Regions from separate parts of the Halomonas sp. AOP27-A1-41 genome, predicted to be linked through region 1. Evidence: riboswitches for the same ligand, from Rfam matches in the RefSeq annotation. Region 1 holds a riboswitch; each other region holds the start of a gene.
The links. A riboswitch is a leader RNA that binds a small molecule or an ion and turns the genes downstream of it on or off. The one in region 1 is predicted to bind thiamine pyrophosphate.
Positions count from the first base shown of each region.

Region 2: it holds a riboswitch for thiamine pyrophosphate, as region 1 does, so the genes downstream of both, thiM (hydroxyethylthiazole kinase) here and tenA (thiaminase II) in region 1, are expected to answer to the same signal.
Region 3: it holds a riboswitch for thiamine pyrophosphate, as region 1 does, so the genes downstream of both, ACT3TC_RS07235 (sodium:solute symporter) here and tenA (thiaminase II) in region 1, are expected to answer to the same signal.

Region 1 covers NZ_JBQSXT010000004.1:3,892-14,633, reverse strand. Annotated here, with positions in the region: gene ACT3TC_RS04280 (acetate/propionate family kinase) at 1-726, opposite strand, end outside; gene ACT3TC_RS04275 (EamA family transporter) at 874-1,794, shown strand; gene ACT3TC_RS04270 (porin family protein) at 1,872-2,381, shown strand; gene ACT3TC_RS04265 (HlyD family secretion protein) at 2,625-3,686, shown strand; gene ACT3TC_RS04260 (DUF2955 domain-containing protein) at 3,676-4,839, shown strand; gene thiC (phosphomethylpyrimidine synthase ThiC) at 4,908-6,818, opposite strand; gene tenA (thiaminase II) at 6,841-7,509, opposite strand; TPP riboswitch at 7,598-7,750, opposite strand; gene ACT3TC_RS04245 (hypothetical protein) at 8,462-9,094, shown strand; gene ACT3TC_RS04240 (hypothetical protein) at 9,198-9,737, shown strand; gene ACT3TC_RS04235 (hypothetical protein) at 9,763-10,365, shown strand.
Region 2 covers NZ_JBQSXT010000005.1:58,886-69,627, forward strand. Annotated here, with positions in the region: gene rpsK (30S ribosomal protein S11) at 1-162, shown strand, start outside; gene rpsD (30S ribosomal protein S4) at 175-795, shown strand; gene ACT3TC_RS05295 (DNA-directed RNA polymerase subunit alpha) at 916-1,911, shown strand; gene rplQ (50S ribosomal protein L17) at 1,951-2,337, shown strand; gene ACT3TC_RS05305 (D-alanyl-D-alanine carboxypeptidase family protein) at 2,612-3,970, shown strand; gene ACT3TC_RS05310 (DODA-type extradiol aromatic ring-opening family dioxygenase) at 4,094-4,831, opposite strand; gene ACT3TC_RS05315 (DoxX family protein) at 4,935-5,351, opposite strand; gene ACT3TC_RS05320 (LysR family transcriptional regulator) at 5,438-6,358, opposite strand; gene thiE (thiamine phosphate synthase) at 6,355-6,969, opposite strand; gene thiM (hydroxyethylthiazole kinase) at 6,969-7,769, opposite strand; TPP riboswitch at 7,794-7,889, opposite strand; gene gloA (lactoylglutathione lyase) at 8,118-8,651, shown strand; gene ACT3TC_RS05340 (DUF6164 family protein) at 8,653-9,018, shown strand; gene ACT3TC_RS05345 (cupin domain-containing protein) at 9,015-9,680, opposite strand; gene ampC (class C beta-lactamase) at 9,812-10,742, opposite strand, start outside.
Region 3 covers NZ_JBQSXT010000008.1:22,224-32,965, forward strand. Annotated here, with positions in the region: gene ACT3TC_RS07220 (potassium/proton antiporter) at 1-821, opposite strand, end outside; gene ACT3TC_RS07225 (hypothetical protein) at 933-1,319, opposite strand; gene ACT3TC_RS07230 (CoA-acylating methylmalonate-semialdehyde dehydrogenase) at 1,547-3,046, shown strand; TPP riboswitch at 3,715-3,819, shown strand; gene ACT3TC_RS07235 (sodium:solute symporter) at 3,809-5,197, shown strand; gene corA (magnesium/cobalt transporter CorA) at 5,194-6,162, shown strand; gene ACT3TC_RS07245 (zinc-binding dehydrogenase) at 6,240-7,418, shown strand; gene ACT3TC_RS07250 (proline racemase family protein) at 7,442-8,464, shown strand; gene ACT3TC_RS07255 (DUF1289 domain-containing protein) at 8,499-8,705, opposite strand; gene arfB (alternative ribosome rescue aminoacyl-tRNA hydrolase ArfB) at 8,732-9,148, opposite strand; gene ACT3TC_RS07265 (D-2-hydroxyacid dehydrogenase family protein) at 9,220-10,167, opposite strand; gene ACT3TC_RS07270 (flavin reductase family protein) at 10,271-10,742, shown strand, end outside.

The DNA of each region.
Region 1 (10,742 bases):
GGCGTGCAAGCCTGGGTCGACGTCGCCGCTGCGCGTGCCCATCACCAGGCCTTCCAGCGGGGTAAGGCCCATGCTGGTGTCCAGGCTTTGATTATTCCACACCGCTGCGGTGGAACAGCCGTTGCCTAAGTGGGCTGTTAACCAACCGCCCGCGCCGCGAGGGCTAAGCTCGGCCGCACGCTGGCTAACAAAGGCGTGGCTAGTGCCATGAAATCCGTAGCGACGAATGCCGTGTTCAGCGTAGAGGCTCTCTGGCAGGGCATAGCGGTAAGCTTTTACGGGGAGGGTTTGGTGAAACGCGGTATCGAAGACCGCAACCTGAGGTAGTGCTGGAAATATCTTTTGAGTAGCGCTGATGCCTGCCAGGTTGGCAGGGTTATGCAGAGGCGCCAACGCGGCGGTGGCCTTAATCGCACTGATAACATCACTATCAATCAAGGCGGCCTGAGTAAACTTCTCTCCGCCATGAACAATGCGATGCCCAATAGCGCCCGGAATGCGTTCTTCCAGGCTGTTTAAAATGGCGTTGAGCGCTTGAGTAGGATCAGCATTGGGGAGTGCATGGCTAAAACTTCCCCCCGCGCTATTTATTCCTTTTAAGCGGGCATCGGCGTTGCCTAAGCGCTCTGCCAAGCCTGCTAAGCGCGGGGCATCAGGGGCCGGATCGATCAGTGCGTATTTAATAGAGGATGAACCACAATTAATAACCAGCACCGGTGCATTCATAAAGAATCTACCAAAAGAGTAAAGGTTTAGTTTGTACGTTAGTGTGACAGGCGGCAAGGGGCATTAACGTAGGCGGATATTTGTTTAGCCATTCGACTCAAATCCGGGCATGCTTGGCGGTTAACGTTCTTTTGCTGCCTGGAGCCTATGACTACGTCCTCGTTACCCAACCACCTGCCGCGCCACTTAGCCATTTTGCTGCTAATGACCGTTGGCACTATGTTCGCTGCCAACCATGTATCGGCCAGGCTTGCCTTTGATAACGGTACAGGGTTACTGCTGGCCGTATTAACGCGTTCCGGGGTAGCCTGTTTGATCCTGCTCGCCCTTGTGATCGTTCAGAAGAAACGCTTATGGCTGCCTTCGGGCACTTGGCCCTGGCAATTGGTGGTAGGTCTTCTTATCACCATTCAAAGTGTCAGCCTTTATTCAGCGGTTGCGCGGCTTCCTGTCGTTATTGCGCTACTGTTGGTCAATACCTTCCCCATTCAGTTAGCACTATTGAGTTGGGCGCTGGGCGGGCCGCGTCCGTCGCTTCGCAGTTGCCTTATTATGGGGACCATTTTAATCGGGCTGTTGGTCGTGCTGGATATTCCTGCGTGGCTTTCCAGTGCTGACAGTATGGGGCCGGAATGGGTCGCCGGTATTGGATTTGGGTTGCTGGCCGCGTTCGTTTTCGCCTGCGCGCTATGGGTTACCGAGCACCGTTTATCCCAGGTAGGCAGCACGCTGCGCAGTCTTTTAACCATGCAAACCGTGTTTTTCGCCATGGTAATCGGTGGGGCTTTAGGTGTCGTGCCTGGTGGTATGAGCCTACCTGACAATAGCCAAGGCTGGGTGGGTTTGGGGCTTTTGGCGCTGCTTTACGCCACCGCGTTCTCGACACTGTTTATTTTTGTGCCGCGCCTGGATATGGCGCGCAACGCCCCGGTCATGAATATCGAACCTGTCGCCTCTTTGGTGATCGGTTATTTCGTATTAGGGCAAACGCTAAGCCCTGGCCAGTTACTGGGTGGGGCGGTCGTGGTGGGTGGTATTGTCGCACTTAGCCTATCCAAAGGGCGGTAAACGTTGCGTTCTTTTCGGACATGTACCACAATGAATCTGTGTAAGGAAACACTGTTTTTTAACGGAGGTACAAGACGATGAAGATGACCGTATTATCACTCACTTCTGCGGCACTCTTGGTCGGCGCAGGTGCATTCGCTGCATCAGCACAGGCACAGCAATCATTGGGTTACCCTGAAGGTTACGTGGCGGGCGACGCCATGTTTTGGAACCTTGACCCTGACCGCGGTTCCTCACGTAACGACGTAGGCCTGCGTTTACGCGGCGGCGCGCAGTTCAATGATTACTTCGCGCTCGAAGGGCATCTGGGTACCGGTGGCTCGGATGGTGATACCAAGCTGGATTACCTGGTAGGTGCTTACGCAAAAGGCATCGCGCCTATTACCCCCAATGCACGCCTTTATGGTCTGGTCGGTGTCACTGAAGTGGATTTCGACCACGACAGTGAAAGCGGTTTCTCCTATGGCGCGGGCGGTGAAATTGATGTCGCCAACAATCTGGCCATCAGCGCTGATTACATGCGTTATCTGGACAAGTCTGCCTACGATTTCGATGCCGCAAGTGTGGGCTTAAAATACCGTTTTTAATGATTAACGCTTAAAACGCGTTAGTGGTGTATCCAACCCCAGGGCCTTTTGGCTCTGGGTTTTTTTTATGGGTTTTTTCTGCAGGCAGCCAAGGGGGCTACTCAATAACGCTCATAAAGCAGAAGCGTGGCTAATTGTTAGCTTGCTAATCATTTGCTAAAATACGCTATTCCATTAAGCATGCGCTGGCCATAAGCGCTCTGCGCGTACTCAGAAGGTGCGCAAATCAACGAGTAAAACTTCATGTCCCCTGATCAAAAATTCGCCCGCTGGGTGAAGGTAGCGCTGACTGCCTTTGCACTGCTGTTTATCTATTTCTTGATAGCTGACAGCTTCATGCCCATGACGCCCGAGGCCAGGGTAATGCGCCCGGTTGCCCGTGTGGCACCAGAGCTCAGCGCGCCAGTGAAAGAAGTGACCGTGCGTGACCATCAGCAGGTTGCTAAAGGCGATGTGCTGTTTCGTCTGGACCCCGAGCCCTTTCAGCTTGCCCTTGATCAAGCGCGGCTAAACCGTGAGCAGGCTGAGCGCGAAAACACGCGCCTTGAAGCAGAGCTTGCCGCCGCCCGGGCGGTGCTGGCCTCTGCCCAGGCCGTTGCGGAGGAGCGCAGCGGCGAGCGGCGCCGTGGCGAAGCCCTGGTGGGGCGGCAGAGTATTTCACGCCAGCAGTACGAGCAGCAGGTGGCGGCTGAGCATACCGCCCTGGCAGACGTGGCTTCCGCCGAGGCGAACATACAGAGCCTGGAAGTACAGCTAGGCGAGAACGGAAATACCAACCTGCGCTTGCGCCAAGCCGACAACGCCCTTGAGAAAGCGCAGTTGGACGTCGAACGTACCGAAGTGCGGGCGGCAGAGTCAGGCCAGGTGACGAACTTGCAGCTTCAGGTGGGCGACTATGTTCAGGCAGGGCAGCCAGTGATTGCACTGGTGACTCAGAACATGGATATCGTTGCCGATTTCCGTGAAAAAAGCCTACGCCACGTACTGCCCGGCGACTCGGCTGCGGTGATCTTTGATGCGATGCCTGGGCATATCTTTGAAGGGCAGGTCAGTGCTTTTGATGCTGGCATACGGGAAGGACAGCTGACCGCTGATGGGCAGCTGGCGGATATTCCTACCTCTGACCGCTGGGTGCGCGATGCGCAGCGTTTGCGTATTCATGTTGCCCTCAACGAACCCATTGCGGCGCTGCTGCCAAGTGGTGCCCGGGCAACGGTGCAACTGCTGCCGGGGGAACATGCGCTGGCGCATCCCTTTGCATGGCTACAAACGCATCTGATCAGCTGGCTACATTATGTCTACTGATGCGGGTTCTACTACTGCAGGGCCCGCTGATACAAAACCGGCGGATGCCAGCACGTGGTCAATCAGTCGCGCGCTGCGTAGTTTTTTTAAGCGCACGCCCCGCCGTAGCGGCGCTGGCCCAGAGGCACCTGCCTACCATCGCCTGAGTGAGAATGCCCTGCGCCAGTGTTTGCGGGTGGCTGGTGGTGGCACTCTCGGGTTTATCATCAGTCAGTTAATGGGTTGGAACTACGGCGTCTTCTTTACCGTTTTTCCGATGTTTTTGCTGGGTATGGTGCCCATTCTGAATATCAGCATTATTCGCCAGTTTTTAGGTAACGTATCGGTGAATGCGCTGGAAGTCAGCCTGGTGGTCGGCCTGCTTAAGCATATGCCGGTGATGATGACGCTGGTCGTGTTGGGTATGTTCCTGTTTCGGTTTAGCTTGATGGCAAAAGGCCCGCTGTTTCTGTTTGGGGCCAATGGCGTATTAACCTTAAGCATTCTGCTGCATTTTGCGAGCTACCCCAGCGTCGATCTAGCGGATTTGTTGGCCTCCAATTTTGTGGCCAGCGTGCTCGCCGTGTTCATCGCCATGCTGATGTACACTCTTTTCCCTGACGTTGAGCCCCGCCAACCGCCGCCCAAAAGCACCAAAACGAAAGCGCAGATGCGCCATGAAACGCTGATGGGCGGCATTACCGCGACACTTTCCTTTGTCGTTTTTCAGGTGTTTGACCTGCAGGGGTCGCTCTCGGCACAAATGGCGACCATTCTGGTGCTGTTCGCGATGGGCTATGCCGGTGCGCGCGTATCCGCTCGCAAACGTGCCATCGGCACGCTGTTGGGGTGTAACCTGGCGCTGATTATGCAGCTTCTGCTGTACACACAAAGCAACCACTTCCTGCTGGCGATTGTGCTTTATTGGTTGGGGCTATTGCTGTTTGGGCGCGAACACATACTTGAAGGCGGCGGTTCAGGTATCGGGTTTGGCGGGATGACCACTTTAGGCATTTTGTTTGGTCAATCTTTAGGCCCCAGCCAGGACCTTGTCTATAGCGCGCTGTATCGCTTCTCATCCATGAGCGTGGCGCTGGTAGTAACGCTACTCGTCATGGCGTGCCTGCATTATCTGCTTAATCTTTGGGAGCCTACGCGACTACCAGAAAGTTAGCGTAACACGTCGACAACAGGGGCTTTCAGGCCCCTGTTTGCGTTTAACCCTTGAGTTTTTAAACCGCTTTACACTTCCTGATACAGCTGGCTTCCCGTTTGGCGAAATTTCTCCGCCTGCTCTTCCATGCCGCGCTTAACGGACTCTGCGTCGTTAGTACTTTCTGGCGTGCGGTCGCGGTAGGTGTCGCGCACTTCCTGGCTAATCTTCATCGAGCAGAACTTGGGCCCGCACATGGAGCAAAAATGCGCTACCTTCGCGGAATCCTTGGGCAGGGTTTCATCATGGAATTCCCGCGCGGTGTCCGGGTCTAGCCCCAGATTGAACTGATCTTCCCAGCGGAATTCAAACCGCGCCTTGGAAAGCGCATTATCACGCCGCTGAGCTGCCGGGTGGCCCTTGGCAAGATCCGCCGCGTGGGCGGCAATTTTGTAGGTAATAATGCCGGTCTTGACGTCATCTTTATTGGGCAGGCCCAGGTGCTCTTTTGGCGTGACATAGCAGAGCATCGCACAACCAAACCAGCCGATCATCGCCGCCCCAATGCCCGAGGTAATATGGTCGTAGCCTGGTGCGATATCCGTGACCAACGGGCCGAGTGTGTAGAAGGGCGCCTCGTCGCAGTACTCCAACTGCTTGTCCATGTTCTCCTTCACAAGGTGCATGGGCACGTGGCCAGGACCTTCAATCATTACCTGCACGTCGTGCTTCCAGGCAATGTGGGTCAGCTCACCCAGGGTTTTAAGCTCGGCCATCTGCGCTTCGTCATTGGCATCGGCGATAGAGCCTGGGCGCAGACCGTCACCTAATGAAAACGCCACATCGTACTGCTTACAGATCTCGCAGATCTCCTCGAAGTGGGTATACAGAAAACTCTCCTGATGATGATACAAACACCATTTGGCCATAATCGAACCGCCGCGAGAGACGATGCCCGTTACCCGGTTGGCGGTCAGCGGCACATAGCGCAGCAAAACGCCTGCGTGAATGGTGAAGTAATCCACACCCTGTTCGGCCTGCTCGATCAACGTATCGCGAAACACCTCCCAGGTCAGGTTCTCGGCCACGCCGTTGACCTTCTCCAGCGCTTGGTAGATAGGCACTGTACCGATAGGTACTGGAGAGTTACGCAAAATCCATTCGCGGGTTTCGTGGATGTTTTGCCCAGTGGAGAGATCCATGATGGTATCCGCGCCCCAGCGAATCCCCCAGGTCATTTTGTCGACTTCTTCTTCAATCGACGAGGTAACGGCCGAGTTACCCAAGTTGCCGTTAATCTTGACCAGAAAGTTACGCCCGATAATCATCGGCTCGCTTTCGGGGTGATTGATGTTATTGGGGATAATCGCCCGCCCACGAGCCACTTCATCGCGCACAAACTCCGGCGTAATCTCCTCTGGGATGCTGGCGCCAAAGCTTTGGCCGCGATGCTGGTGGCCCAAAATTTGCTCCACCTCGGCATTGCCCAGCGCTTGGCGGCGTTGATTCTCACGCAGGGCGATAAACTCCATTTCCGGCGTGATAATCCCTTGGCGGGCATAGTGCAACTGGGTAACGTTTTTGCCTTCTTTTGCCCGGCGCGGCGTGCGTTTCAAATCAAAGCGCAGTTGGGCCAGCATAGGGTCGTTGGCGCGGCGTTTGCCGTACTCAGACGTATGGCCTTCTAAAAACTCGGTGTCGTCGCGCTCCTCAATCCACGCCCGGCGAAGCGCGGGAAGCCCACGGCGTAGATCAATCTGGGCGTTTGGGTCGGTGTAGAGGCCTGAAGTGTCATACACCAGCAGCGGCGGATTCTGTTCATCCACGCTGGTCGTTTTGGTCGGCGAGAGGCTGATTTCCCGAAACGGTACACGGATGTCGGGGCGCGAGCCTTCAAGATACACCTTGCGTGAACCGGGCAGCGGAGAAATCGCGGCGGCATCCACTTGGGCGGTTTCGGCTAGAAAGCGGGCTGTCTTCTGAGTAACGGTTGTGTTCACGGTTATATCCTTGTTATTGGAATTAATGGGAAAGGTCCAGGCCCATCTGCCAGAAGTCGATTTCCAAGCGCGTGGCATCGCGGAAAATTTTGCTGAGCTCATTAAAGCGGGCAGGGGTGACGTCGGCGAGGCGAGCATCCAGCCATTCAAGCTCGGCCTGCATGGCCGCCTGAAACTCCGCGCTTTCGTACATCGCAATCCAGGCATCAAACGGGTTGTGTGTGCCGCGTAGGGTTGTGGATTTTGCATTCAACCAGTTGGCAATCTCGCCATAGCCCACCAGGCAAGGAGCAAGTGCTACGTGTAAATCCAGCAGGTCGCCACGGTTGCCGGTATCCAACACGTAGCGGGTGTAGGCCATGGTCGCCCGAGCTTCTTGTAGCTCGGCAAGTGCCTCCTCGGAAATACCCCATTCGCGACAAAAGCCCACGTGCAAGCCCAGTTCCACATCCACAATGGTTTTTAAACCTTCATGGGCATGGCGCAAATCGGCAAGCGTAGGGCTTTTGTAGGCGGCCAATGCATAGGCGCGAGCGAAGTGAATCAGAAACAGGTAATCCTGCTTCAGGTAGTGGCGAAATGACGCTTCAGGCAGCGTAGCGTTGCCCAGCTGGCGCACAAAGTCGTGCTCAATGTAGGCGCGCCAATCGTCATGGCAGGCAGTGGTTAAATCAGTAAAGCGGTAGCCCATACATCCTCCGGTGGTGGTGATCCGAAGGGCAGGCGAAAAGATCGAGGAAATGGCACGGAAGGGGGGCGAGCGATTGTGGGAGAGCTAGCCAGTGCCATCGCTTGATCCCTACGCCGGTACCCGCGCTACATCAAAAGCAGCGCATTAGCCGGATCAGGTTCAGCGGGACCAGCGCTTGGCAGCAAAATTGCTACGCCCTGCGCCATCTCAGCCGGATTCACCGGCACCCCGTCAAGCATTCAACTCAGCGAGTCTAGGTGGCGGTTGAGGGAGATGCAAGGGGGCGAACGACGGTGCTACGTGTTAATTTGAATCGATTATGTCTATCAACACTCACCACCACAGCATGATGCGATCAGGAAGTACTGACATTGACCACCGATAACAAAACGGGTTGGGAAGCCTTCTATCGCGCCAATCAAACGCGAGCCGCCTCGCCGCTGTTACGCCGCGCTTTGGGGGATGAGTGCTTAGCCAAAGGCAACGGCCATGCTATTCGATATGACTGCCAGCGATGTGGAACTGGCCTACACCTATTACGGATGATCGGGACGCTCACACCCCAGAGACCCATCTACGATCCAACGCCTAACGACAAGGAGCAACGCTATCGAGCATGATGTACCGCCATCCCCCTACAATGAACCTGATTATTCGACCTGCTGGCGGGTCGCGGATACGCTCGTCCCGGGGATAGATTTTAGCCCTAAGGCGCGCTACATTAGGTTAATTAAGATTCGGGGGCGCTGAAATAATGACCAATATACCACTAGAGCGAGTTACAACAGGCACGTATGCGCACGGCTTGGTGCCTCAGGCCGCATGCCTGTGAATACAATCCCCTATTAAATAGCCGCCTGATGGACGCGCCTTAGTCCAACAGACATTTATCCGCCATGCTCCGCACGGCGAATAAATGCTTAACTGTTAACTTTTCTCGGAGTGTGTGCCATTGGTAGAAGAATCTTGCAGTTTAATTGGGACTTGGGTAGAGCCAGAATATATCATTCCGGCTGCCATGGTATTGCTCTCATCCGGGCTTTTTCCGTTCCTTCTTCATAAATATAAAATGGCTAGAGAACGCGAAGAAAAGCTGTTCGACACTAGAAAATCCGAGTATCAAGAATATTTTAAGGTAATGGAAAAAGCTGCACGTTTGGCTGGTCAGGATTATGCTAAATTTTTGTCTAGCACATTACCTGAAGCTTCGTTGCGTTTGTATAAGAAGGAATTCTCTCCCGAATCGATAGTTAATTATCAGAATACAATGAGTGAATTTACTAAAGGCATTCAGGAAGGCTTTCAGAAAGCAACGCATGAGCTGGTTGGGTTGCGGATCGTGTGTTCTGATGCACTTGCTGATCTACTTGATGAGTTTGAGTCGTTGTATAAGGAAATTCTTGCTCTCCAGCCAATAATGCTTCATGAAATAAAAGAGTCTATGACGCCAGATTCGTTTATTTCTGGTGAGTTTAATTTCGAAACTCCCACACAAGTAAAAATAGTAGAGATGGGCAAGGATCTAGGCTTTCTTCGAGATGTAATAATTAAGCAGATGAGGAGCGAGCTTGGTTATAACAGTTAACAAACGTAGGCACGGCGACGGCTTTTACGTTGCGGCGTTGCCTTCACTTCAAAGCCGCGCATGCTGCGGGCATTAGGATTCTAAAGGAAACGGAGTAGAGGATTTGGAAAAAGTAGATCAATATAAAAAAAGTGTCGTTAAATTTGTTTTCAGAGAATTCGTGATCTTTATGTCCCAGATTGCAGTGTTCTTTATGGTTGCGGTTTTTACATCGAATTTTTTAAATAGTGAAGAAAAACTGGTTGCATTTTCAGAGCAAAAAATCAATGACGGATCTCTCGCAGAATTGGGTCTCACGTTTCTGGCTATTCTCGTGGTGATTGGTTTGTTTTCTGCCCTGGGTAGGATTTTCGATAATAAATATTTAGATTACTATGTGAATGAGGTTCTTTGTGAAATGCCCAAAACCATATACGTTTTTGGCTCAGCCGCTACAGGGGCTATGCTCGCCATATCTTTGTTCGCACATTTGCATACAACAAACGAAGTAAATGCAAAAGGCTTCGTCTTGCTGTCTGCGTTATTTGCATTCATGGTGTTCATATATGGCTGTGGATTCAGCTACGCCTTCAAACGAAAAACTCACATCTTGCCAAAGTCTAACAATTCAATGCAGCCGACCGCTGACGCGTCGGCTGATTGAGGCGTTATATGTCTAAGGAGAAATCGTGATTAAGCCTGACATTGGATTAGTTTTCGAAGAAAGTGTTTCAAATGAAATGTTTGAGGGTTTCGAAAATAGTATAAAGGCAGACGGTTTAAAATTGGTTGTTGAATCTAGAGAGCCATCAGGGGCGATGGCATGCCCAGAGTGGTTCATGTTTCCGGTTATTGCCGCATTCATAGGGAAGAGTTACTTTGATGGCTTTCTAAAAGAGGCCGGTAAAGATCACTATCAGTCGCTCAAAGAGAGCCTTTCCAACTTAACTAATAATGTAATGGCTAATCCAAGAATTGAGCCTACGCTTTTTGGAACCCAGGGAAAAATCAGTACCAATAATCCTTTTTCGCTCGCATTTTCAGTTCACGCTGAAGCTGAGGATGGTTATACGTTTAAGCTGCTAATCCCAAAATCAACCAGCAGTTGCGATTATGGTCTAATTACCAACCGGTTTATGGAATTCCTTTCGGACTACCATTTGGGCCTTCATACTCTAGCCTCTATAGGTTGCGCATGGGAAGGAGATAGGCCGCCGTCTAACATGATCTTTGTTCACTACAATCCGGACAAGGATTCTATTGAATGGTTAAATGAGCAAGACTATCGTTAAACGGCATATAACACCTATGAGCCTTCTGTCTGTCAATAGGCTGCAGCATTTTTTATTGGCCGCGTAAGCGGTCAATCTCAAGTCCCTGAGCCAGTGATCCTACTTCATCTGTCATCGTTGGCTGTTGGTGGCTTACAGCAAACACCTATTGAGGCTCTCTAACGTGGTAGTTCACCACTGCCAAACCGGGTTGCTCCTTGCAGGTGGGTCTGGGGCACTAGACATTCATCGGTTAACCAGCATCTGTCCTATTCAAAAAGCGGGTTACTTTACAGTCCCAGTTAGTTTCAGGTTCAGCGCCGGTGTAAGCCCACTCGCTCAGGGTGCTGATGCACGCCAGCAGGATGGATAATCAAAGCGACGGGCTTCGAGCTGGG
Region 2 (10,742 bases), on a different contig from region 1:
TATGGTGTGAAAAACGTAGACGTACTGGTTAAAGGCCCAGGTCCCGGTCGTGAATCCGCCGTGCGCGCACTCAATGCCGCAGGCTTCCGCGTGCAAAGCATCGTAGACGCGACGCCCATTCCCCATAATGGCTGCCGTCCGCCTAAGAAACGCCGCGTTTAAGGAGACAGATTCATGGCTCGTTATATTGGACCGAAGTGCAAACTGTCTCGTCGTGAAGGCACCGATCTCTTTTTGAAGAGTGGCGTGACTCCCTTCGAGAAAAAGTGTAAATCCGAGCAAATCCCGGGTGTACACGGCCAGCGTCGTCAGCGTCTTTCAGACTACGGCTTGCAGCTTCGTGAGAAGCAAAAAGTACGTCGCATGTATGGCGTACTCGAAAAACAGTTCCGTAACTACTACAAAGAAGCTGCTCGCCTGAAAGGTGCGACCGGTGAAGTATTGTTGCAGTTGCTTGAATCCCGACTGGATAACGTCGTCTACCGTATGGGTTTCGGCTCGACTCGCTCTGAAGCGCGTCAGCTCGTTAGCCACAAGGCGATTTCCGTGAACGGCCGCACCGTTAACGTTGCTTCCTACCAAGTGAAGCCGGGTGACGTTGTTGCTATTCGCGAAAAGGCGAAGAACCAGGCACGTATTCAAAACGCGTTGACCATTGCGGCCAACCGTGGCGATATCCTCTGGATTGAAATCGACGCCAAGAAGATGGAAGGCACTTTCAAGGCTCTGCCTGAACGCGGTGACCTGACTGCCGACATCAACGAAAACCTGATCGTCGAGCTGTACTCCAAGTAAGCGGCGTTAATTAATCTGCTTCTTGAAGCCTGGGCGGGATAGCAAAGCTAACCGCCCAGATGCTCTTGAGTACGGTTCTTAAGAACTCAGTATCCGTTTGGCAGCCTGAAAGGTGTTCATATGCAGCGTTCAGTGACAGAGTTTCTTCGTCCTCGCGACATCAAGGTCGAAGAAATCAGCGCACATCATGCCAAAATCGTTCTCGAACCGTTCGAGCGTGGTTTTGGTCACACCCTGGGGAATGCACTGCGTCGCATTCTGCTTTCGTCTATGCCCGGCGCTGCCGTGGTAGAGGCTGAAATTGCGGGTGTAGAGCACGAGTACAGTGCGCTCGAAGGGGTGCAGGAAGATGTCATCGAAATCCTCCTGAACTTGAAAGATGTTGCGATCAAGATGCACAGCCGCGATGAGGCGGTGCTCTCGCTGAACAAGCAGGGCCCAGCCGTCGTCACTGCTGGCGACATTGCGCTTGATCATAGCGTCGAAATCGTCAACCCGGACCACGTCATTGCACACGTCAATGAAGGTGCCGAGCTGAAAATTCAGCTTAAGGTAGCGCTGGGTCGTGGCTACGAACCGGCTGACGCCCGTGGCTCTGATGAAGAGACCCGTGCTATTGGCCGCCTGCAGCTGGATGCCACCTTCAGCCCTGTCCGCCGCGTTTCCTACTCGGTTGAAGCCGCTCGTGTTGAGCAGCGCACCGACCTCGATAAGCTGATTATCGATCTGGAAACCGACGGTACTTTGGATCCGGAAGAGGCTATCCGTCGCAGTGCGACCATTCTGCAAGAGCAGCTGGCCGCCTTCGTCGACCTTGAAGCTGATAAAGAGCAGGAAGTCGAAGAGGAAGAAGATCACGTTGATCCAATCCTATTGCGCCCCGTAGACGATCTTGAGTTGACCGTTCGCAGCGCGAACTGCCTAAAAGCCGAGAATATTTACTATATCGGTGATCTTATCCAGCGCACAGAAGTTGAGCTGTTGAAGACACCGAACCTCGGTAAAAAATCCTTGAATGAAATCAAGGACGTTTTGGCGGCGCGCGGCTTGTCCCTCGGCATGCGGTTGGAAAATTGGCCGCCCGCTAGCCTGAAGGACGACAAGGCCACCGCGTGAGTGTCGACTTGAGTCCCAGTTTGGTAAGGAATTACAACCATGCGTCATCGTAAGAGTGGTCGTCATCTGAATCGCACCAGCTCGCATCGTCAGGCCATGTTCAAGAACATGTCTGTCTCGCTGGTCGAACATGAAGTCATCAAGACAACCCTGCCCAAGGCCAAGGAACTGCGTCGCGTTATCGAGCCGCTGATCACCTTAGCCAAGCAGGATAGCGTTGCGAACCGTCGTTTGGCGTTCTCTCGCACACGTTCCAAAGAAGCCGTTGGCAAGCTGTTCAATGAGCTGGGTCCGCGTTACGCCGAGCGTCCGGGTGGCTACATCCGTATTCTCAAGTGCGGTTTCCGCACCGGCGACAACGCGCCTATGGCGTACGTTGAGCTAGTAGACCGTCCGGTTGCTGAAGAAGCCGCTGCTGAAGAGTAAATCTTTAGTTGCTGCCTCTTTAAAGCAGAATGAAAACCGACCCAGCTGGGTCGGTTTTTTTTATGCCTGGCGTATCGAGTAATGCCGCTATAAACGTTAAATTGTCCGACGAGCGTGCTAGTCTAGAGTGAATTGACGGGGCCATTGGCGCTGCAGTTGTTTACCCTTGGGAACTGATTCATGGCGCATTATTCAATGCGGGGGTGTACGCGTGCAGGCCGAGGAAGAAGTGTGCGTCTCGTTTCCAGCGTAAATGAATCATCAAGGGGCAGACATGGTGACGAGGGGAGTAAACGATAACAAGGCGTCGAGGGCATGGCTAGCGGTAACGATGTTACTGCTATTGATCATCACCACCTCGACCGTGCAGGCGAATCCACGTTACGCAGGTATTGTGGTCGACCTTGATAACGGTGAAGTTTTATACGCAGAAAATGTGGATGCACCGCGTTATCCTGCTTCGCTGACCAAAATGATGACGCTGTACATGACCTTTGAAGCGCTGGAAAGTGGCACTTTAACGCTCAATGAGCCCCTCGCTGTTTCTGCCCAGGCCGCGGCCATGCCCGCTACCAAATTATGGCTTTCTGCGGGCAGTACGATTCCTGTCGATACCGCTATCCGCGCCCTGGCTGTGCGTTCGGCGAATGATGTCGCCGTTGTGGTGGCTGAGGCGTTGGGCGGTAGCGAGCAGCGCTTTGCGCGGCTTATGACCGAAAAGGCGCGAGAGTTAGGTATGACGGCCACGACCTTCCGCAACGCCTCCGGGCTTCCTGATGACCAGCAAATCACCTCCGCGCGGGACATGCTCACGCTCTCGGTGCGTGTCATGCAGGATTTTCCACAGTATTACCATTACTTCGGTCTTCAGGAATTTACTTATCGCGACAAGCGCCACACCAGTCATAATCGGCTGGTGCGTGACTACCCTGGCGCTGATGGCTTAAAAACTGGCTTTATTCGTGCCTCTGGCTTTAACGTCGCGACGACTGCCGTGCATGATGGCCGGCGGCTGGTTGCCATTGTGATGGGAGGGTTTAGCTCTTCATCGCGTGATACTCATATGGCCGATTTACTCGACCGAAGCTTTATGCGCGCTGAGCTGCGTGATCAGCGTACATGGGTCGCCAATACCAGTTTTTCTCAGGAGTTTATGGGGTTTGGTGGTTCTACACCTCCCGTGGCACCTCCCAAGGCGCCAACACCTGCGCCAAGCCAAATGCTTGCCAGTATTGAAACGACCACGCTGTCACCTGCCCCCAATACCAGCGTAGACGAGCAACTGGCCACGATCACCGTTGAAGGCCCGGCCGAGGCGTCCCGCGCGTCTAACGCTGACCCTTTGCAGGACTTTATTCAAAGTGAGCGCTTGGTGGAAGCTCCCCCGACCGGCGCCTGGGGTATCCAGGTGGGTGCATTTAGCCAGCAAGGGCAGGCTCAACAGCTGGCCCAACAAGCGGCCCAACGCTTAACGCAAAACTTGGCCGGGCGCGTGGAGGTGGATACGCTTGAAGGCCAAACGCCGGTATACCGTGCTCGCCTGGTGGCTTTGGATGAGCATCGCGCCCGTGAAGCCTGCCGTGAACTACAACTGCAAGGTATGGAGTGCATGGTGGTCAACGCAAGCCTTTAAGCCTTGTTTTAAATGTCAAAAAACCCCACCAGCTTTTATGAGCTGGTGGGGTTTTTTTATGGTTGATGTCACGATCCACTACGGCTTTTCACCAGTGCACGTGTACGCGCGCAATCGCTTAGGCTAGGCAAAGGCGTACGCGTTCATTGCCAGCACGCCATGCTCAACGCTGCGGTGGAGCGGTGTGACATCACCGCCTGCGCCCATGGCTACCAGTAACGGCTGAAAATGCTCGGGCGTTGGATGGTTCCTGCTCGCTTCGGGGGCCGTTTGCCAGGCAAGCAACGCCTCACGGTCATTGTTCACAAGCTGAGTATCGACCCACTCTGCAAAAGCGCCGACCCAGTTGGGCATCGGGTTATCAAGCGGCATGGTTTCGTAAAGGTTATGGGTCAGGCTGCCCGACCCGATCATCAGAATACCTTCTTCACGCAGTGGCGCCAGGCGCTTACCCAGCTCAACCAGCTTGTCGTTAGACCAACGCACAGGCAGCGATAGCGTAACGACAGGAATATCCGCCTTGGGAAACATCAGCGAAAGAGGTGCCCAGGTGCCGTGGTCAAACCCTCGTTCCACTTCTGAGGCCCCCAGTAATTTGGCCAAGCGGTTGGCCAGTGCAGGCTCGCCAGGTGCCGGGTACTGCTGCTCGAACAGTTCGCGGGGAAAGCCGCCGAAGTCATGAAGGGTTTCTGGCCAAGGGCTGTTACTGACTTTCAGCGTCTGACTTTCCCAGTGCGCTGAAACCACAATGATCGCCTTGGGCGTCAGTTGCTTGCCCAGCGAACGTAAAAAGTGGTGGGCAGGCGTAGGGGTGAGGATCAGCATGGGAGAGCCGTGGGATATAAAAAGACTGGGTAGCATAACAACGTCTCCTGGCAGAAGTCCCTGGCAGTGACCAGGGCGCGAGCAAAGGCATGGCGGAGAAAAGGTGATAGATAAACTCGTTTTGGTGCGCCTAACGCGATTAGCTAATGCGGCGGTTCAGTGTAAAGCTGCCGCCGCCTAAACCTGCCTGCACGAGCAGGGCAACGGTCCAGAATGCCGGGAACTCCCAACCACCGCCAGCGTTGGTAAACGCCCAGCCGTTGCCAAGATGCACGGACGTAGCACCCAGTAGCAGAGGGATCATTGCAAGGCTAATCCAGCGCGTATAAATACCCAGAATCAAGGCCAGGCCGCCGCCAACTTCGCCCAGAATCGTTAAGTAGGCTATAACGCTTGGCAGGCCCATTGACTCAAAGTAGGCGACCGTGCCCGGCAGGGTAAACACAAACACCTTGGTCAGGCCATGGGCGAGTGCCATCACGCCAAGTGATAGTCGCAGCAGTGCGATGGCGTGGGGTTGAAGGTTTGTGCTCATGGTGGAAGAAGATGCATTCATGGGGTATCTCCATTGGGCAGTGATGAAAGTTCAATGGGGACACTTTACGTTCATTGACGGCAGAGATAATCCACGCGTACCAAACATCACTGTTGCGAAATAGGCGACAATCCCATCTCCTGCTCCCAGTAAGGCGGGCTACCCCAAGCGTCCGTTAACAGCTCAATAAACCGCTCTACCTTGGCAGGTAAAAAGCGTCGCGCAGGGTAAATGGCATGAATATCCAGCATCTTGGGGGGGATGTGCGGCAGTACCTGAACCAGGCGCCCAGCGATAATGCTCTCCGTTACCAAAAAGCTGGGTTGATGAGCGATACCGATACCTGCCTCGGCGGCATGGGTTAAAACATCGCCATTGTTGCTTTCAAGCGGGCCTTGGGGTGTCAGCGTCATATTTTCAAAACGCCAGTTGCTATTGGCTAAATCGCTGCGGTAACGCAGGCAGCGGTGGTGCGCAAGCGCCTCAGCATTTGCCGGCACGCCATGGGTTTCAAGGTACGCCGGGGATGCGCAAAACAGCATTTGACAGCGCGTCAGACGCCTGGCGATCAGGCTTGAGTCGGGCAGGTTGCCAATACGAATGGCCACATCGTAGCCCTCTTCGAGAAGATCCACGCGGCGGTCACCTAAGTCCAGGCGTACATCCAGGCCAGGATACGCCACCATAAAGCGTGCCACCAGCGGGGAGAGGTGGCGCATGCCAAAACTCATGGGGCCGTTGATACGTAAACGGCCGCGTATTTCAGAAACACCGCTGCCTACGTCGGCGGCAGCCTCATCAAGCGCCTGTAAAATCGCTTGGGCATGCGCAAGGTAGCGCTCGCCCTCGGCGGTTAAATGCAGGCGCCGCGTGGTGCGCTGAATAAGCCGCACCCCGAGCGTCTCTTCAAGGGCCATGACAATACGTGATACCCGCGTGCGGGAAAGATCCAATGCTTCAGCGGCCCGCGTGTAGCTGCCAAGCTCGGCAACTTTGACAAAAGCGGCAATATGGTCGAGCTGGTTCATGGCCGAGCCAACGCCCGTGCGGCCTGGTAAGGATCAGGCTGGCCACAAATGGCGGAGATAACCGCCAGGCCATTGGCACCGGCTGTAACGACCTGCTGGACGTGTTCAGCCTTGAGCCCGCCAATGGCCACGCTTGGCAAGGTGCAGGCCGCGGCTAACTGAGCCAGGCCTTCAAACCCCAACGGTTTAGCATGGTCCTGCTTGCTTTGGGTGGTAAACACCGGGCCCAGGCCCACGTAGTCGAGCAGGGCCACGGGGGCTGCATGAAGCTGCTCAAGCGTATTAATCGAAAGCCCGATAATTGCCTCTGGCCCCATGGCCGCCCGTGCCTCTTGAACCGCTGTATCGCTTTGGCCGACATGCAGCCCATCGGCGCCGCTTTGCAAGGCAACGTTCAAGCGGTCATTAATCACCAGTGGTACCCCGCTACCCGCCAGGGCGGCTTTCAAGCGCTTGGCCTGTTCAATCATGTCGGTATCGCTTGCGTGTTTATCGCGCAGTTGAACAAAACTGACGCCCCCTTTGACGGCCTCAATAACGGTGCGCTCTAGCCCTGCGGCTTGACAGAGTTGAGCGTCAGTGACCAGATAAAGCGAAAGATCAAAACGCATTAGCCTTCCTCCAGCCCGGTAAACTGACGGACGTCTGTAGGTGTTAGCTGATACAAGGCGTCCAACAGGGCTACCTGAAAACTACCCGGGCCTGCCGCCTGTTGTCCAGCGCGGCTACCCGCGATAGCAAAGCTTGTAAGTGCGGCTAACGTGGCGTTCAAGGGAGCTCCGGGGCTGGCCGCTACAAAGGCGGCAACGGTGGCACTTAACGCGCAGCCAAGCGTAGTGACACGCGGCATAAGCGCGTGCCCGCCGTTCAAGCGCCAGTGCTGAGTGCCATCGGTAATAAAGTCCTGCACGCCGGTCATCGCGACAATACAGCGCTGCTGCTTGGCGAGGTTAATGGCGGCCTCACGCGCTTCATCCGTAGAGGCCGTGGCATCCACTCCTCGGCCCGCGTGGGTCAAGCCGGAAAGCGTCATGATTTCTGAGGTATTGCCACGGATCACGCTGGGCTTAAAAGCCAATAGCGTTTGTGAAAGCGTTTGACGGTAGTAAGTGGCGCCCACCGCAACCGGGTCCAATACCCAGGGGGTATTGCGCTCGTTGGCCGTTCTGGCGGCAAGTTGCATACCTTCTGCCCAGTGTGGTGAAGGTGTACCGATATTGATCGAAAGTGCCCCGGCCAAGCGAGTAAACTCAGCGACTTCCTCAGTTGAATGCAGCATGGCAGGGGAAGCGCCGACAGCCAGCAGGCAGTTAGCTGTGCTGTTCATCGCTACAAAATTGGTAATACAGTGCACTAACGGCGTGGTGCGTTGTACAGCGGAAAGCGCGTCGCTCAGCGGGAGTGATGTCATGGCCACCTCACAGCGTAGATCGGGTGTGATGACACCGCGACTTCCTACGCCGGTATTATCCGGTTCAGGTTCTAAGGGTGCATCTCAGCTTGAGCGTCTCAAGCGCCCCTGTCGTCAGGCTACTATCCTTGCCTTGGGCGGTGCTGTAAAGCGCAGGCGATGTGTAAGGGGAGGCCGGTAGGGTAAGCGGGGCTGGAATAATGGCTGCTCTGCCCTCATGGTATGTCATCACAACGGCATCATGCGGTGTGAAACGGTTAGCGATAGGCCTGTACACGGTATGGTTTTTGTCAAAGATAGCCCCTCAATCAATTCATTTAACAGCATAATTCCCACAAGGAGCCCAAGATGACTTTGCAAGGTGAACAGCATAAAGGCGTTCGTCCGGCCCCTGCGCAAACCCAAGGGTTTCGCTTAAACCATACGATGCTGCGGGCGAAAGACCCCGAGCGCTCATTGGCCTTTTACTCCCAGGTATTTGGCATGCAGGTACTGCGTCGGCTGGATTTCGAAGAGATGCAGTTTTCGCTCTACTTTCTGGCGAACCTGGAAGCCAACGACCAGGTGCCGGAAGATACCCAGGCGCGTACGGCCTGGACCTTCAGCCAAAAGGGGTTGTTAGAACTTACCCATAACTGGGGCACAGAAGACCAGGACGATTTTGCCTACCACGATGGCAATGCCGAACCGCAGGGCTTTGGACATATCTGCTTTAGCGTGCCGGACTTGGAAGCGGCCCAGGCGTGGTTTGATGAGCACGATGTGACGTTCATAAAGCGGGCGGATCAAGGCAAAATGCAGGGCGTCATTTTTGTGAAAGACCCGGACGGCTATTGGATCGAAGTTATCCAGGCCGACCTAATGGCGGCGATGGGCGACTGATATGGCACACTTGCTGTTTCGGCTGCGCTACGTTACCGATGAAGAAGCCATGGAAGTCCGCTCACTACTGGCAGAACATGGTTTTGATACCTATGAAACGCAGGCCGGTTTTTTCCGCTTAGGGGTGGACGCGATCTGGCTGCGTGATGAAACCCAGCGTGAGGCGGCCGAAGCAGCACTGGCGGTGTATCAAGCCGAGCGCTTCACCAAGGCTCGGCAAGCGCACGCCGATGCCGTGAGCCAAGGCGATGCACCTACCTTATGGCGCCGCTTGGCGGCGCATCCCTTTCAGGTCACCCTGGTAATGGTGGCGGTCGTTATGGTGGCACTGCTTACGCTGCTGCCATTTCTTGGCCTGACTCGTTAATCAAGCCGCAGGTGCCCGCGTTTTAAGTAGAGCTTGACCCCTGCGCTGCCCGCGCTAAGTTGGGGAGCGGCGCCGGGAGGGTAGCGACACCAGCTGCCCGTCGGGTATTCGGTATCGCCGTCGCACAAGGTGCCTTCCAGAACAAACGCCTCCAGGCCACCACCCAGCGTCGGGTAGGCAATCGTCACGCCCGCCTCCCACCGCTCCAGGCTGGCGCGCTCCTGGTGAAAGGTATGCAGCATTTTATAGGTAATGCCTGGGCGGCGGTCCGGCTGCCAAGGTAAACGGTGGGCAGGTACGGCCAGTTGAAGAATGTCATTGGCTGCAAACTGGTGAAGCTTCACCAGGATGAGCGCGCCCTCATCGCCTATGTGCGGGGTGTGGCCCGTACCGATAGGATTGCGCAGATAGGTGCCCGCGGGGTAGCGGCCGTGCTCATCACCGAACACGCCCTCTAGTACAAGAATCTCTTCCCCGCCGTCGTGGGTATGTGCGGTGAACTGGCTGTTGGGCGCGTAGCGTACCAGGCTGGTCGCTCTGGCGACTTCCTCGCCGATGCGATCAAGCATCATGCGTGTGACGCCTGCACTGGGCGAATCGACCCATTGATATTGGTCCGGCGTTACGCAGGCAAAGTGGCTAAAGTCGGCGTTAAGGCGCATGGTGTTGGCTCTTTGCAGTGGGGGGATCGCGGTAGTGCAAGTCTCCTTATCCACCACCCAAAATGCAATGCATAAAAGAGCGCTTTAATGACGAGCCTTTAGGAAGGCTCGTGGCATAAAGGCGGTTTTTTTCAGGGCGTCGCCGCAAGTGTCGTCAGAATATGGTGGGCGGCCTCAATACGTGCCTGGTTGGGATAATTGCGGTTGGCGAGCATCACGATGCCTATTTGCTGGCTGGGTACAAAGGCGACATAAGCGCCAAAGCCATTGGTTGAGCCCGTCTTGTTAAACCACACATCGTCATCTGCCGGTAGCGGTGTCTGAAGCTGCTCGGCCTTGTTAGCCTCCAGCACCATCTCCATTGAATTGCCTGCTTGTAGCTGGTCAAGCGACACAGGGTAGGCATAGCGCTCCCAACCGAGGCCTTGGGTCATATCGCCCATGTTGACGTAGCCCATCCGGGTTGCTTGCAGTGCTTCGCGCAGCGGTTCATCCACCGCTGAGCTGTCCATGTTGGCGTTAATGAACGCCAGCATATCGGCGCTATTCGACTTTACCCCGTAGGCCTCTGCATCCAGTACGCCGGGGTTTACCCGAATCGGCTCATCCTCTTTTGAGTACCCGAAGGCGTAGTTCGCTTGGGCGTCTTCAGGTACCTGCAGGTAGCTGTGCTCAAGGCCGAGTGCTGAAAACACGTGCGCTTCCATCAACTGGGCGTAAGGTTTTCCAAGCCGCTGGGCGGTCAGGTAACCGAGTAATCCAATGCTCGGATTTGAATAGAGTCGATGGGTGCCGGGCGCATACGTCGGTGCCCACTGGCGGTAGTAGGCGACCATGTCGTCTTCGTTGTTGACGCTATCTGGAAACTGCAACGGCAGCCCGCCCGCCGTGTAGGTGCCCAGTTCCAACAGGCTGATGTTATCAAAGGCGCTCCCTTCAAGGGCTGGCAGGTACTGGCTGGCGGGGTCAGAAAGTGACAGAGCACCGCTGGCCTGAGCGTAAGCCGCCAGCGTCGCCGTAAACGTCTTGCTGACGGAGCCCAGCTCAAACAGCGTATCGGTA
Region 3 (10,742 bases), on a different contig from region 1:
AATCCGTCATGAAACAAAAACGTGCTGCGCTGAAAGGCAATCGGGCGATTGCCGATCATGACGCCTGCAATAAAAATCGCCAGGAAGCCACTGCCTCCAAGGTTCGCAGCAACGCCAAAGGCGAAGAGCCCACATGCCGCAACCAGAACGGGATAAAGGCCCGATGTGACCAGATGAATACGGTTAATAAGTTGAACGGCTGCCCAGCCGACCAGCAAGCCGACGGCGCCACCTACCCCGATTTGCAGGATAAAGAGTTTTAACAGGCCCACTCCAAGGGGCATATCGTTAACCAGTACTTCAAGTAATCCAATGGTTAAGAAAATCGCCATCGGGTCGTTGGATGCGCTTTCAATTTCAAGCGTAGACTTGAGTCGTTGATTAATATGGATGCCAGCATTACGCAGTAATGAGAAAACCGCAGCGGCGTCGGTGGAGCCGACGATGGCGCCGAGTAATAAACCATCCAACAGGGGGAGCTTTAGAATATAAGCAGCAGCAACCCCGGTAATCATTGAGGTGATCAAAACGCCGAGCGTGGCCAATAGCGAGGCTGGCTTCCACACCAGGCGGATTGAGGCGAGGGGCGTTTGTAAGCCGCCATCGAACAGAATCATTGCCAGTGCCAACGTGCCCAGCGCGTGTGCCAAACCAGGATTATTAAAGTCGATACCGCCAATGCCTGCTTCCCCCGCAAGCATACCGGTTCCTAAAAACAGTACGAGTACCGGCATACCCAAGCGAGCAGACAGCTTGCTTGAAATAATGCCGACCAGTAGCAGGATGGCTGCTAGTAAAATAAGTTGGTCCACCAGAAACATACGCACGATTCCTGAAATAACTTGATATGGCCAGACCTTTTAATAATAAATGCCTGGTGTCATGTCCGTGGCAAAGAGGCGTTACGCGCCTCTGTTAACCGTCGTTATTTGTTAAGCGTAGGGTGGTGCTCTGCAGGGAGGAAGGCCGCCTGGTAAGCCTGGGGTCGATGAGCCAAGGGTATTCAATACGCAGTGATAAACGGCAGGCGCAATACCAGGCCATCTTTCATGGGCGGGCAGAGCCACCCCGGTATCATTTTGAATTACTACCGGGTTTTGGCGTCGCTTGTCATGGTCCAGGCTAAGGCGATTAAGTGGGTTAGCCAGCACGATCAGCGGCTTGGCGTGGTCTTCCAGGGTTGAGTGATGAACTGGCTCAGCAGCCCGCGGCATCGCCTCGTGAGGAGCGGCGCACCACAGCAATAGCGCCAAGCTCCAGAGGCCCACTTGGCCGAGCCGGAGAGACGTCATAGCGGTGGGCATGTATTGCTGAGGCAAAGAGACATCTCCTGGGTGCGCCGTATTATCATCCCTTATTGGGAGGGGAGGTCAAGCGGTTAAACATGCGTTTGCACTGTCTTTGGCGTCTTGTATCGCTAATCGGGATTGTCACTAACCGTTAGTTGACGTTTACGTTAACTTGCTGATATACCCTATTCTTGGCCCTGGGGCAGCTATAGAGACTGCCTCTGTTACAAACACAATCATAATCAGGAGCAAGCGTAATGGCCGTTCGCGAAATTCCCATGATCATTGATGGTCAAGCCGTCCTATCTCAAAGCCAGGAGTGGCGTGATGTGGTTAATCCAGCGACCCAAAAGGTGGTTGCCCGGGTGCCTTTTTGCACGGCAGAAGAAGTAGAGCATGCGATTGCAAGCGCCCATCATGCGTTTAGAGAGTGGCGCAAGGTACCGCTTGGAAAGCGCATGCGTATTATGCTGGCGTTGCAGGCACTGATTCGTGACAACACCGATGAACTAGCCGCCTTAATCACCGAAGAGCATGGCAAAACGTTGCCAGATGCCAAAGGTGAAGTAGGGCGAGGTCTGGAGGTGGTCGAACACGCCTGCTCGATTACCTCGCTCCAGCTAGGAGAGGTGGCCGAGAACGCGGCAAGCGACGTCGATGTTTATACGCTACATCAGCCGCTAGGCGTAGGGGCCGGTATTACGGCCTTTAACTTCCCGATCATGCTGCCCTGTTTCATGTTTCCGCTGGCCATCGCGACAGGCAACACCTTTGTGTTGAAGCCTTCTGAGCAGGATCCCAGCTCGACCATGCGCTTGGTGGAGCTCGCCCATGAAGCCGGTGTGCCAGCTGGGGTGTTGAACGTGGTGCACGGCGGTCCTGAGGTTGCCAACCAGATTGTCGATCACCCAACGATTAAAGCGCTATCGTTTATTGGCTCAACCCACGTCGGCTCATTGCTTTACAAGCGGGCGGCAGATGCGGGTAAGCGTATGCAGGCGATGATGGGGGCGAAGAACCACTGTGTGGTTATGCCCGACGCAAATCGCAGCCAAGCCATCAACAATCTGCTGGGCTCAGCATTTGGCGCCGCAGGCCAGCGCTGTATGGCTAATTCGGTCGTGGTGCTGGTCGGTGAGGCGCGACAATGGATTGATGATATTGTGGATGCTGCAGGCCAGATGAAAGTGGGGCCTGGCACTCAACAGGATGCCGATTTAGGGCCGCTGGTATCGCCTGCCGCCAAGGAGCGGGTGTTAGGTCTTATCGAGACCGGTGAAAAGGAGGGCGCAACGCTATTGCTTGACGGGCGTAACTGCCAGGTACACGGTTATCCGAAGGGCAATTTTGTGGGACCGACGTTATTTACCGATGTGACTGCGGAGATGACCATTTACCGTGAAGAGATATTTGGGCCGGTACTCTGCGTTGTCAACGTGGAAACACTCGACGAAGCGATTGCGTTTATTAATGCTAATCCTAACGGCAACGGCACGTCTATCTTCACGAATTCTGGCTGGGTGGCGCGGCGCTTTGAAACTGATATAGACGTGGGGCAGGTGGGTATCAACGTTCCAATCCCGGTGCCGGTTGCCTATTTCAGCTTCACTGGCTCACGCGCTTCAAAGCTCGGCGATTTAGGGCCAAATGGCAAACAGGCGATCGCTTTCTGGACGCAAACCAAAACGGTAACAGCCCGCTGGTTTGAGCCTGAAAACGTTTCAAGCGGTATCAATAGTACTATTGCATTAAGCTAACGCTTACTTACTAAGCAGTCACTGGCTCTTGCGGGGGGCCAGTGACGTTGTTGTACTCAAGGCTTAAAAATCATTCAGCAGGCTCAAACTTTCTTCCAGTAGCTTTTCAATCGGCTTAAGTTGGCTTTCATGCAATACGAGTAGAGACGGCGCCTCTTTCGTCGGTGACCTCTTGCCCTTCGGCTTTGGCATGGCGATCATATTTGCTAAAGGCATCGCCAAAATGGCAGGGCCTTCAGAGGGTAGCGGAGCGTTTTGCTTCGTGGCCTGGTCGAAGTCTTTTACCGCGCGCTTTACATCATCTGGCGTATTTAAAACGTAGTCAGCATGCTGTAGATCGCTGGGCTCGCAGCAGAACATTGAGCCGCCCTTGCGTATGCTCCTTGACTTCGGTGTATGACATAGTGGTTTCCTGTAAGCGCGTCGCTTATTCTCCTGTGCGACGCTTGTAACACTAATGTTTTATAACACTAATGGCGGTAAGCTACTTTTATTTTGTAATGCTTTGACTCAGTGTACAGCAGCTTTTGTTAGTCTAGACAACGTTGTAGCGAATGAATAGCAGAAGTAAACCGTTTTCCTGTTAGCTATTTAGCGGCTAGGATACGGCGCGAGTAGCTGCTCATTTTGACGGTTAGCTCGCTTTACATCAGGATACGCTCTCAATTCACTGTCGCCAGGGGAGCCACGTTGCGTGGCTGAGAATGCTATGACGCAGACCCTGGAACCTGAACCGGTTAGTACCGGCGGAGGAAGTGCGACATGCCATACCTAACGTCAGCCGTGCTAGGCGCGGCGCTCTGTTGCTTTGCATTTTTAGGCCTTAAAGCCCGTGGGCGTAAAGGCTCATTGGATGACTTTGTAACCGCTCGTAATTCACAAACCAGCACCACGCTAGGGCTCTCTTTTGTTGCATCTGGTATGGGCGCCTGGATTTTGTTTGCGCCGCCAGAAATTGGCGCTTTTATTGGCCCATTGGCCTTGGCAGGCTATGCCCTTGGCTCCTCACTGCCTTTTATCGTCCTTGGCTTTTATGGTCCGTCTATACGCCGGGCTCTCCCTGAGGGGCGGAGCATCGCTGAGTTTGCTGAGGCGTGCTATGGGCGCGGAGTGCGCCACTGGGTAACGCTGGTTTCCGTGGTGTATATGGCCTGTTTTTTAGCCGCTGAATTAACCGCTATTGGAGCGATCACCTCGCTGCTTTCTGATGTTCCGTCGAGCTGGGTGATTATTGGAGTAACGCTCACTACGTTGCTTTACACGGTAAGCGGAGGGCTACGCGCAAGCCTGGCCACTGACCGTTGGCAGGCATGGCTGCTGCTTGCACTGTTAGTGGTGGTTTCCAGCGTCACCCTTTGGCACTTGCCTGCCATGCCGAGCAGTGCGGCATGGCCCTCTATCGCCACTTCTGATGCGCTTAGTGTGGCACTAACGCTTGTCATCGCGGTTACCGCAGCGAACTTGTTTCACCAGGGCTACTGGCAGCGGGTATGGGCGGCACGTGATGACCACAGTTTGGCCCGCGGGGCTTGGGTAGGAGGGGGCGCCACGGTCATGATCGTTATGGTGATTGGCGGTTTGGGTATGCTTGCTGCCATGAACGGTGTTCCGCTGGGCGAACCGCCCATGCCTTTTTTTGCACTGCTCAATAACGCGCCACCCTGGCTAGCTATAACGGCACTAGTGCTTGCCGTTACATTGGTGGCGTCCAGCGTAGATACGCTACAAAGCGGTATTGCCTCACTGATCGTGTCGCGCAGTGAACAGCCAAGCGTTTCTATCGCGCTCACACGCTGGATGACCGTTTTGCTTATGGTGCCTGTCGTGGTTGTCGCACTTCAGGGTGTGTCTGTTTTACGTCTTTTTTTAATCGCTGATTTAGTCTGCGCTGCAACCGTGGTGCCCGTGCTGCTGGGCTTGTGGCGGCGCATGACGCCTCTTGCGGCTATCGGTGGCGGCATGGCGGGTCTATTGGGTGCGACCTTGCCTGGGTGGATGAGTCACGCCAGCATAAGCGAAGGGATAATGGCGGCAAGCTTTCCGAACAGTGTACCCACACTAGCGCCGTTTCTAGGTGCGTTGTTAGCTTCCACGGTGGTAAGCGTGTTGTTAGCGTATTTAAGACCCCCCTGGAACCAAGGACAGTTATGATTCGCAGTATTTTGACTACTCCTGATGGAGAAACCCATGAAGGGAACGAAGAGCTTTTTGTCACATGGCAGAATACCCCCGGCAGTCATATATGGATCGATATGCAGGGGGAATCAGCAGAATCTGCTGAGCGGCTACTGGGTAAATTTGAGTGTCACCCCATGGCTATTCAGGATGCCCATAAAGAGCGCTTACCACCCAAAATAGAAGAGTTTGATAACCACGCACTGATTATTTACCGCGGTATTTCATCTTTTGACGCCCAGCTAAACTTTGTTCCTCAGCAGGTCTGCTTTTTTATTGGTGAGTGCTTTCTAGTGACGCTACATCCAGGCGTTGCCATGAGCATTGAGCGGCTCTTTAAGGAGCACGGTAAGACGTTATTAGCGAAATCACCGGAGCAGGTGGCGCTCAAGGTGATGTATATCTCTGCTGGGTATTACATTGATAGCCTGCTTGAATTTGAAGCGGAATTAAGCGATTTAGAAGATGAGCTACATGAAAATGGCAACGATGTATTAATGCGCAAAATTACCATGTACCGCTCCCGGCTGGTTAAGATGCGGCGCGTGTTTAATTATCATAAAGGGATTACCCAAGAGTTAACTGTCTACGACTATGAGCACGTCCCGCGTGAGGAAAGTGAAACGCTGCATGCCATTAACGATGTTGCCGAACGTTTTGAGCGGCTTTACACGCTTACTCAGATGTATTACGACATTTGCGGTGATTTAGTAGACGGTTACATATCAATCTCGTCGCATCAACTGAACATTACAATGCGCGTTCTAACGGTCATTACGGCGATTTTTGTTCCGTTAACGTTTGTTGCGGGTATCTACGGGATGAACTTTGACTACATGCCGGAGCTGCACTATCGCTATGGCTACTTCTTCATTTTAGGCATGATGGCAGGAATCGGTGGCGTGCTGATTTGGGTGTTCAGGCGAAAGGGCTGGTTCTAATTCAGCAGGCTTTTAAGGGGTAGCAAGAGTTTGCTATGGTCGGCTAGTCTTATTCCTTTGTATCAAGGAGCCTGACAATGCCTGAATCTACCGCCGTTTCTTCTACGATGGCTGCCATGCTCTTGGTCGGGCATGGTGGCGTCGAACAACTGCATTATCGTGAAGACGTCAAAACGCCGTTGCCCGGCCCAGGTGATGTTCTGGTCCAAGTGACGGCGACCGCGAAAAACAATACTGACCGTAAAGCGCGTGAAGGCCTGTATCCCACCAAGGAGAAAGGCGACGTGACGTCCTTTGCCATGGGTGGCACGCCCACCTTAACGTTTCCGCGTATTCAGGGGGCAGATGTAGCCGGGCGTATCGTAGCGGTAGGCGAAGGCGTGGATGCTAAGCGGGTTGGCCAGCGTGGCCTGCTTGATTTCAATATTTATGCGGATGAGCGCCGGGATATCAATCTCACTCCCGACTACTACGGCCATGGGGCCGATGGCGGCTACGCTGAGTATATTGCGGTACCCGCAGACCAGTTCCACTCCATTGATAATCCCGAACTCAGCGATGCTGAGCTAGCCGCGATGGGCATGTGCTCCTATCAAACGGCGTACCATATGATGACCTCGGCACACATCAAGGCTGGCGAGCGCGTGTTGGTAAGCGGTGCCAGTGGCGGCGTAGGCACCGCGCTCATTCAGCTATGCCGTATTATCGGTGCCGTTCCTTATGCGGTCAGCCAGCCTGATAAAGCCGCTGCGCTGCAAGCGTTAGGCGCCGAAGCCGTCATTGACCGTGGCGACCTGCCGACCTTTGTTAACCGCGTCTTAGAAGCCACTGGCGGAAAGCCAATTGATGCGGTGATGGACTTGGTCGGCGGCGAGATGACCGATCTGTTTATCGACACCATGATTGTTGATATGCAGCACCGCCAATCCTATCCGCGCCTTTCCATAGCAGGGGCCAGCGGCGGTAATCTCAGTGAGATCATGTGGACGCGTATTTACCTTTACCAGGTGCAGATATTTGGCGTTTCTCACGGTACTCGTGAAGAAGCCGAGCAGCTAATCGCCTGGATTCGTAGTGGTGAACTCAAGCCTGTTCTCCATGCGGCGTTCAAGCTTTCTGAACTGCATGACGCCGAGCGCTATTTTGTTAATCGGGGCAGCAATTATCTCGGCAAAATTGTCATTGTTCCGGATGCGCAGTGGGATACCCACGGCGCACCTTTTGCACTAACAAACGCTCAGGAGCAACGCCTTTGAAAAAGATCCATACGCTTCAATTAATGGATACTCATGCGGGTGGCGATGTCAGCCGAATCGTAACGGGCGGGATTGATGCTCTGCCGGGCGCCACGGTGCGGGAGCAAATGGAGTACCTGCGCGATGATGCCGATGGCTTGCGTCGCTTGCTGCTGGAAGAGCCCTACGGTATTCCGGAGATGTCGGTGGACTTACTGGTGCCAGCGACGCACCCTGAGGCCGCCGCAGGTTATATCATTATGGAAGTGATGGGCTACCCGATCTATTCAGGCTCTAATACCTTGTGTACGGCAACCGCGGTGCTTGAGTGTGGGATTGTACCTAAGCAGGAAGGCATTCAGCATTTTTCGTTGGAGGCCCCGGCAGGCCTGGTACATATCGAGGCGCGTGTGCATAACGGCGTGGTCGAGTCGGTTACCTGTGAAGGCTTACCCAGCTACATTGATACCTACCGCGATACCATCCAGGTGCCTGGTATCGGCACCGTGACGTACTCTGTCGCCTATAGCGGCGGCTTTTACGCGCTAGTGGATGCTGCCGAGCTTGGTTTTAAGCTTATTCGTGAGGAAGAGCGGGCGCTTTCGGCCTGTGCGCATAAAATTGTTGAGGCCTTGCAAGCCCAGCGTGGCTTTTCCCACTACACGCTGGGTGATGTAGGTCCGCTGCCTTTCCTGCATTTTATGGGCCCCGAAGAGCAAGTGGGTGAAGGGTATGTACGCTCTCGTTCAACAACCTACGTTCATCCAGGTGTGATTTGTCGCAGTACTACCGGCACCGGCACCTCCGCCAGGCTCGCGTTAATGAACTACGAAGGTCGACTCAACATAGGGGGTAAACTGGAAACGGTCTCGCTACGTGAAACCGGGTTTATTGGCACGTTTACAGGGACTCATCAGGAAGGCGCCTATCAGGTGGTTGAAAATACGATTACCGGGCGCAGCTATGTGCTGGCTCAGTCGGATATCGTGATCAACTGTGATGACCCTCTGGTTTCTTGCGGTGAGCTGCACCATATTTTGAGCGACCGCCACTCTGTTAACCACTAATCTGTTAATCAATACCCTGTTAATCACTGCTCTGTTACGTCGGGTGGCTAATCTCGGTTAACGCGATAGCGATATAGCCTTGCGCTTCCAGGCGCTCCCAGACCGGGGCTTTTTCGGCCTCGGTCATTTGGCCCCAATAGGCAATTTCATCCAGCGTACGGCCACAGCCTTGGCACGTATTTGTCGTGTCTAGCTGGCAGTGCTGGATGCAAGGAGAGAGCGGTCGGGAAACGGTGGTCATGCGCAATTTACTTGACTCAATAGCGCTTACGCAGAGGAAACTTTACCACGTAGCGATTTTATTTTTCCTTTGCGGGTCTTGTGGTCAACGCGACGTCGCTGGGAGCCTTTGGTGGGTTTTGTCGGGCGGCGTGCCTTTTGCTGCCGAGTCGCGCTGATAATCAATTCTTTCAGGCGAGCAAGGGCATCTTCTTTATTAAGCTCCAGCGTGCGATAACTTTGCGCCTTGATAATCACCACACCCTCTTTACTGATGCGTTGATCATTGAGTGCTATCAAACGTTCTTTATAAAACGGCGGTAGGGTAGAGCGTGAAATATCAAAGCGCAGATGTACCGCTGACGCTACTTTGTTGACGTTCTGACCGCCTGCACCCTGAGCGCGAATTTGGCTAATATCAATTTCCCAGTCGGCCAAGGCAACATGGTTGGAAATAGTGAGCATCAAGTCCTCTGTGTCACAGGTGAGTAATAAGGCTAGCACACTTGACACAGAGGTGGTCGCAGCGACGGGATTTAAGAGGCGAGATTAGTGACCGGCTCATCGTTGCTAAACGCGATGATATTCGCAAACGCGTCACCAAAGTAGAGCTCGTAGCTATCTTTTTCGACATAACCCAAGTGAGGCGTCGCCACGCAGTTGGGCAGGGTAATCAGAGGATCGTCGCAGGTCGGCTCGCTATCGAAAACATCAACCGCCGCGCGTCCAGGCCTGCCTGCTTCGAGGGCGCTGACTAATGCACCTGATGCAATTAACGGTGCGCGACTGGTGTTTACCAGAAGCGCTGTGGGTTTCATGCAGGCCAAATGGTCAGCGGTCACAATACCCCGCGTTTCATCGTTTAGGCGCAGATGCAGGCTAAGCACATCGGCACGTTTAAAGAGATCCTGCTGGCTCCCGGCAACCGTTAACCCGGCGTCCATGGCTCGAGTTCTGGTGCCTTCGCGCCCCCATACCAGCACGTTCATTTCAAATGCCTGTGCGTAACGGGCCACCAGGCTACCAATTTTGCCCAAGCCAAAAATCCCCATTGTGCGGCCTTTTAGCCCGGTGCCCAGGGTTCGCTGCCAGCGGCCAGCTTTAAGGTTTTCTACTTCTTCAGGCAGGTGGCGCATGCCACAAAGTACCAGCCCCCAGGTTAATTCGGCCGCCGCGTGCGGCGAGCCTTTACCTGTCATAACGGTAACGCCGTGGCGCTGACACGCTTTTAGGTCGACATGGGCCGCACCGCCCCCGGTTTGGCTAATCACTTTTAAATTGGGTAAGCGTTCAAGCAGCGCTGCAGTGATAGGGGTACGTTCACGAATTAACACAAGCGCATCCGCGTGATAAAACCGTGCCACCAACGCCTCAAAATCGGTCAGCGTATCGTGATAAATAGTTACGTTGTGCCCGTTGAGCATTGCATAGGCATCCAAATGGCGTACACAGTCCTGGTAATCATCAGGTATCACGATATTCATTGGCAGGTCCTTGGTCAGTGTAAGATCATCGAAAAAAGCAGCGCCGATAGCGTGCTGTTATAAGGTGATACTACTCTCGCGCTAGGCAATCAAGGATCAACGAATGAGCGACTATTTATTAGAGGATTCCCCGTTAAGTGCTGGCATGATTTACCGTCTACTCTCGGGAAGTATCTGCCCTCGCCCGATTGCATGGGTGGCCACGCAGGATGTCAGCGGGAAAGACAACCTTGCCCCCTTTTCGTTTTTCAATGTGGCAAGTGTAACCCCGCCTGTTTTGGCCTTTTCGCCACTTCTGGATGGCAGTGGGCAGCCTAAAGATACCCTGCGCAATCTAGAGGAGTTGCCGGAGTGCGTAGTGCATGTTGGCAGTGAAGCGCTGATTGAAGCATTGAATACAACCAGTGCCAGCCTGCCCAGAGAGGAAGATGAGTTTACGCTTGCAGGGCTTGAAAAAACTCTAATGCCAGGTGTCAGAGTGCCTAGCATTGCTGCCTCCCCAGTTGCCTTTGGTTGCAAGCTTTATGATCTGATTCGCTTTGGTGACCAGCCTTTGGCAGGTACGCTCGTGCTGG